2 linked regions of the Marinagarivorans cellulosilyticus genome follow. The protein of the gene in region 2 binds, or shares a complex with, the protein of the main gene of each other region. Links are inferred from orthologs where the notes say so. Each region holds a gene or a part of one and is shown on either strand. Other genes may lie near its edges. The genes, in order: tsaD and tsaB.

Region 1 (3,280 bases), 1.4 Mb from region 2 along the record:
TGCCCGCAGCGTTACCCCCTGTAGTATCGTAAGCGCTAACGTAGTCTTCTGCTTCAATTTGCGTTTCGCTATTGGCGGGGATACCTACCGTGGCCGCCGATACCGGTGCGCTAAGCACAGCCAAGCACAGCACCACCGCCAACACGGCGCTATAGGCTATGCCCACGCAGTGAGTTCCGCGATTTATGCGCTTTTTATACCCCGCCAACCCTAATTGCTCACCCAAACGCATTCACCCACACCTAACACATACTATTGTGCATTAAGTGTAGGTAAAAATAAGGCGCGCATAGTGCCTATGGGGGTACGAAAAGCGCCGTTGGGCGAAAGCGCCAAAACAGGTATATGGGTGACGCCATTAATAACCTCTAGGCGCGATTGATCTTAATCGTCGAGGGAGGCTAACCAGAGGTTTTGCGAGGATTTATCGTACTCAGACCACAACTCGCGGTAGCTGCGTTTTAGCTCGGGGTGCAAACCACTTGGCCAAGTATCTGCCAAAGGTCTTAAGACAAAAGCGTTTTTCAGTACTTCATCGCGCGGCAGTGTTACACCATCAATACAGCCCACCACATCGTCGTAAGTCAGAATATCGATATCCAGCGTTCGGCCACCAAACTTAGGTTGCGTGCGGTCGCGGCCATGGGCATCTTCAATGGCGCGCAGTGTTTCCAACAGCTTACCCACGGGTAAGTGGGTTTGAATTTGTACCACCATATTCAAAAAGTTATCGCCATCAAAACCTACCGATTCACTTTCGTAAACCGGCGATAAAACGAGTGCGCCAAATGTGCCCTGCAGCGAATTTAAAGCGCTTTTAAAAACCACTTTTGCATTTTGATTACTGCCTAAACCTAGCAATACCTCAGCCATTAGGGCTTTTCTCCTCGTTCGATGGTAATACCAATATCCTGTGCATCAGCAATGGCGCCGGGTTTGTGAACACTCAGTTGTAGCCATGCTATGCCGAATTCTGCCTGTAGTAATGCGGCTAAATGCTCCGCCAATGTTTCGATCAATTTAAAGCCGCTTTGGGCCACAAAGTGCTGTATACGGTCGGTAATGGCTTTGTAGTCTAGTGTGTGCTTAAGGTTATCTTCTGCTGCAGCTAAGCGAATATCGGTAGCCATCACCACATCAATATAAAGTGCTTGGCGAATTTCGCGCTCCCACTCAAAAACACCGATCACCGCCTCTGTTTTTAGGCCTTTAATAAACACGGTATCGGCACTCATCGGTTAGGCTCCGCTTTTGCCGTGCTAAGGCCCGCTAGCTCTGTCATTGGCCAACGCGGCCGCACTTCAACGGCAAGGGTTTCACTTTGCCCAGCAAGTAAACGCTGACAACCCGCGTAGGCAATCATGGCGCCGTTATCAGTGCAAAACTCGTGGCGCGCATAAAAAACTTTAGCGCCCATTTTGGCCAATGCGGCCTCCAACTTTTGCCGTAGCCGTGTATTTGCCGATACACCGCCGGCTATCACTAAGCTTTTCATGCCACACTGCTCGAGTGCACGCCGGCATTTAATCACCAAGGTATCGGCCACGGCCTCCTGGAAGGCGTGGGCAATATCGGCACAGGTTTGATCATCAGGCAAGCCATCGTCTAGCGCATGCTTAGTCACGGTATTAAGGGTAAAGGTTTTTAAACCGCTAAAGCTGAAATCTAGCCCTGGGCGGTCGCACATTGGCCGCGGAAATTTAAAGCGCCCCGCTTCGCCTTGCTCGGCCATGGCGGCTAAGCGCGGGCCACCGGGGTAATCGAGGTCTAACATTTTTGCCGCCTTATCAAAGGCTTCGCCTGCGGCATCGTCTAGCGATTCCCCTAAAAGAGTGTATTCACCCAGCGCTTGCACCTCGATTAACTGGGTATGCCCGCCAGACACAAGCAATGCCACAAAAGGGTAGGGCGGCGGGGAATCTTCTAACTGTGGCGCTAACAAGTGCCCTTCCATATGGTGTACACCAATAGCCGGCACACCTAACCCCATTGCAATAGCCCGGCCGGTACACGCCCCCACTAATAAAGCGCCAATTAAACCTGGCCCCTTGGTATAGGCGACGGCGTCAATATCCGCTTTACTTAACGAAGCCTTTTCGAGCACTTCGTCAACTAAGGGTAATAATTTACGGATATGATCGCGCGACGCGAGCTCGGGCACCACCCCGCCGTATTCAGCGTGCAGCGCTATTTGGCTATACAATGCGTGAGCCAACAGGCCCTGCTCACTGTGATACAGCGCAACACCCGTTTCATCACACGACGTTTCTATTCCAAGGACTAACATTCTTACACCGAGCTACCATTAATTTTGCGCGCAATATTACCCTGCAGCCCCCGATTTCTCTATGATTTTCGCGCCATAGCGCAAAACCAAAGTGCTGTCTACAATTAAACGTTGCAGGGGCGGCATCAACTGTATAGAATTGCGCACCCTTAAAAGGCTGCCCCCTAAAGCAGTCGTACTAGCCAACATTTATTTATTACAGGTAGATATATGCCTTCAGTAAAACTGAAAGAAAACGAGCCATTTGATATTGCCCTACGTCGCTTTAAGCGTTCTTGCGAAAAAGCAGGCGTTCTTGCAGAGGTACGTCGTCGCGAGTGCTACGAAAAGCCCACAACTGTTCGCAAGCGTAAAGCTGCCGCTGCTGTTAAGCGTCACGCTAAAAAGATGTCTCGCGAAACCCGCAAGTTCCAACGCCTTTATTAATAGCGCTGCTGGGCCTCTAAAGCTTCAGCATTAGATATATACGCTATTGGGCCCCTAGCCCACCGACGGTGAGCCATTGGGGCTGGGCACTTTGGCCATGCCAACGTTCCCCGTTAGGCCGCACAACCACCTAACACAACTTTAGGGCTACTACCTGATGAGTGAAATCAAGAAAGCAATCACCGACGCCGTTAAAGCAGCAATGCGCGCAAAAGAAAAAGAACGCCTTGGCGTTTTGCGCATGGTTACCGCTGAATTTAAACGCATCGAAGTTGATGAACGCATTGAACTTGATGACGCTCGCGTGCTCGCGGTGCTCGACAAAATGGTTAAGCAGCGCCGCGATGCCGCTACCCAATATACCGATGCCGGCAGAGAAGACCTTGCCAACATCGAGCAATTTGAAATTGGGGTAATTAAAGACTTCCTGCCGCAACCGCTTAGCGAAGACGAAATTCAAGCACTTATCAACGATGCCATCGCCAATACTGGCGCCAACGGCATGGGTGATATGGGCAAAGTTATGGGGTTTATTAAACCCAAAGCACAAGGCCGCGCCGACATGGG
Region 2 (3,058 bases):
TTTTCTAAAATATTCGACATTAGGCTTTTGTTATTTTGGTGGAGTTTTGCATTGCCGTTATTAAAAATTTCAGAACATTTCTTATGTTTTATTCAAAAAACAATCAAAAAAAGGCCTTTTAAAGACGTTAAAGTTAAAAAGGGCGTGCAAATGATCATTTTTTAAAATAATATTCGCGTCGTGCGCCTTGTGTTTGAAATTTTCTGCTATGGTTTCGAAGAGGTGCACCCTATTTCGAGAGAGGAGAAACAAAAATGGCGAATGTAGCAAAAAAACGTGGTCGTCCAGCGAAAGCAAAAACGACTGCAGTAAAAGCAAAAGCTGGCCGTCCTGCTAAGAAAGCTGGCCGTCCTGCAAAAGCAGCTGTTGCTGTAACTGTTAGCCCTGTTGTTGCGAAAGCAGAAGCAGCGTTAGTAAAAGCAGAAACTGCTGTATCTAATGTGGCAGCAAAATTGTCTGCTGCTCGCGAAAAGGCTGCAGCTGCAGCTGAAAAAGCGGCAAAAACTAAAACTGCTGCGGCAAAACGCACAGCGGCTACTGCAAAAACTAAAGTTGCGCCTTTGGCGGCAACGGCGAAAGCGGCGCGTGCAGCTCTTGCTGCTGCTAAGCAAGAGCTTGTAGCGGCTAAGCGCGTAGCTAAACTTGAAGAAGTTAAAGCTGCCGAAGAGGCTCGCTTAGAGGCTCTTGAAGCTAAGCTAGCTGAAGCAGCTGCTGCAGATTTAGAGAAAGCTGTAGCGGCATTCACTAAAAAGTGGCAAAAAGTACGTAGCGCAGCTGATGCTAAGAAGATTAAAGCAGCGTCTTCAAAGGCTAAAGCTAAATTAGCAGCGGCTACTAAAGCGGCTGGCGTGAAAGCGACAGCTGCCAAAAAAGCACCTGCTAAAGCAAAAGCTTCGGCGAAAAAAGCAGCACCTGCTGCTGGTGGCGCAGTTAAGCGTCGCGGTCGTCCACCAAAAGCTGCAGCTAGTGCTCCAGCGGCTGGTTCTGCGCCTAAGCGTCGCGGTCGTCCACCAAAAGCGGCAGCAGCACCAGCACCTGCCCCAGTAGAAGCTCCAAGCGCAGAATAATATTTGCCTTGTTGTTATAAAAAGCCCGCTTTATAGCGGGCTTTTTTGTGCGCGACATTTAAAGGCGCTACAATGTCGCCTTTTTTTGAGATCTATCAATGAGTGTGATTCTCGCTTTTGAAGCCAGTGCCGATGCTTGCTCTGTATCGCTAAGGTTATCCCCTGTAGAAGTGAATATATTGAAGAGTGATGAGCCAAGGGCGCATGCGGCCCATTTGTTACCCTTTGCTCAAGAGTTGCTCGATCAAGCTGGGCGCACGATAAATGATATCGATTATATCGCTTGCGCTATTGGCCCTGGGTCATTTACAGGGTTAAGAATTGCATTAAGTGCGGCACAGGGTTTGGCCTTCTCGGCCAATAAAAAAATTGTACCAATAAATTCTCTTTCGGCGTTGGCGTTTTCAGCTCAAGCGCCGGACGATTGCATCGTACTGCCAATGATGGATGCCAGAATGGCTGAGGTGTATTGGGGGGCGTATAGTTCGCAGGGTGTTGCCCTTAATGAATCGCTTCAAGCGGTATTAGGTGCTGAAGATTCTTTATTTGCCGATTTACAAGCAATCTCTTCGCCGCAGGCATTGCTGCCTGTTGGCTGCGCTTGGAAAGATATCGCTTTTGCACAAGCCGCACAGGGCTCGTTATCAATGATGCCTCCCTTGTTAACTCAGGTCGATGCTGGTCATATTGCCGCGCTAGCGGATAAACAGCTCCCTTTGGGCGGTCTAGATCCTCAGTTGGTTGATCTTTGTTATTGCCGCAATTCAATTGCTTGGAATAAGCGCACCCGAATTCGTTCCTAACGGTTTTATATATTGGATAAAAGTATGGATATTGTTCAAACAATTTTACTCGCGTTGATTCAAGGTATTACAGAGTTTTTACCTATATCAAGTTCGGCGCACTTGATTTTACCAAGCCAAGTATTGGGTTGGCCTGATCAAGGTTTGGCATTTGATGTTGCTGTACACCTCGGAACCCTTATTGCTGTTGTAGCGTATTTTCGTAAAGATATCGCGTTGCTAATGGTTGCTTGGTTTGGCCAGTTATCGGGCCGTGCTGCGGATGAGCATACCCGCTTGGCGTGGTTTATTATTATCGCCACAATACCTGCGGGCTTAGCTGGGCTTTTATTTAAGGATTTTATTGAGATCAATTTGCGATCCTCGATGGTTATCGCAGTTACAACATTGGTTTTTGGTTTGTTGTTGTGGTTTGCTGACGCTAAAAATGAGGGCGCTAAAACGTTAGTGCAGTTAACTTTGGCTGCGGCCGTGATTATAGGATGCGCGCAAGCGCTAGCGTTAATTCCGGGGACTTCTCGCAGTGGCATAACAATTACCGCTGCGCTATTACTAGGGTTTTCTAGGCAGGATGCTGCACGTTTTTCTTTTTTGATGTCTATTCCCATTATTGTCTTGAGTGCCGGTTTGATGTCTTTGGAGCTGCTAGGGGCAGATAGTGTGGATTGGACTGCATTGATTATTGGTACGGTTGTTTCTGCAGCTAGTGCCTACGCCTGTATTTATTTCTTCTTGGCTTTCATCAACCGTTTAGGCATGTTGCCATTTGTAATTTATCGCCTTATTTTAGGTTGTATCTTGTTATTTATTTCTTTTGCATAGTAAATAGGCTTTGTTGATGACGCATTTCAATACGCAATTGTTAGATTATGTTTCGTGCTCACCTACACCGTTTCATGCGGTAGCGAACGCAGTCCCTTGGCTGCTTGATGCTGGCTATCAGCGTTTGAATGAAAGCGACGATTGGGTATTGTCACCCGGCGGGAAATACTTTGTTACCCGGCGCGATAGCTCGTTAATTGCGTTTAAACATGGCGCGAAACCTATGCTTGAGACTGGCATTCGTATTCTGGGCGCCCATACGGATAGCCCATGCCTAAAAGTAAAGTCTCAGCCGGATGTTGCAAGGCAAAGCTATCATCAGGTGGGTGTAGAGGTTTACGGTGGTGTATTGCTGGCGCCTTGGTT

What was found.
Region 1: the proteins of tsaB (region 2) and tsaD are in contact, whole or in part, in a solved structure (PDB 4WQ4), measured with the Escherichia coli proteins. The link is inferred for Marinagarivorans cellulosilyticus from one-to-one orthologs.

Annotation. Positions count from the first base shown.
Region 1 is NZ_AP023086.1:2,115,026-2,118,305, reverse strand. What follows is about bases 260-3,219. They hold tsaD (tRNA (adenosine(37)-N6)-threonylcarbamoyltransferase complex transferase subunit TsaD), read right to left. Parts: upstream 2,288-3,219; coding sequence 1,232-2,287; downstream 260-1,231. Other genes in these bases: MARGE09_RS08255 (GatB/YqeY domain-containing protein), read left to right, coding at 2,868-3,219; rpsU (30S ribosomal protein S21), read left to right, coding at 2,498-2,713; folB (dihydroneopterin aldolase), read right to left, coding at 873-1,235; folK (2-amino-4-hydroxy-6-hydroxymethyldihydropteridine diphosphokinase), read right to left, coding at 385-873. Also shown: MARGE09_RS08280 (DUF6701 domain-containing protein), read right to left, coding at 1-232; more of MARGE09_RS08255, read left to right, coding at 3,220-3,280.
Region 2 is NZ_AP023086.1:3,494,782-3,497,839, forward strand. The notes cover bases 280-3,017. They hold tsaB (tRNA (adenosine(37)-N6)-threonylcarbamoyltransferase complex dimerization subunit type 1 TsaB), read left to right. Parts: upstream 280-1,165; coding sequence 1,166-1,870; downstream 1,871-3,017. Other genes in these bases: MARGE09_RS14070 (hypothetical protein), read left to right, coding at 280-1,067; MARGE09_RS14080 (undecaprenyl-diphosphate phosphatase), read left to right, coding at 1,895-2,692; MARGE09_RS14085 (M18 family aminopeptidase), read left to right, coding at 2,709-3,017. Also shown: more of MARGE09_RS14070, read left to right, coding at 255-279; more of MARGE09_RS14085, read left to right, coding at 3,018-3,058. UniProt on the Escherichia coli protein: Required for the formation of a threonylcarbamoyl group on adenosine at position 37 (t(6)A37) in tRNAs that read codons beginning with adenine.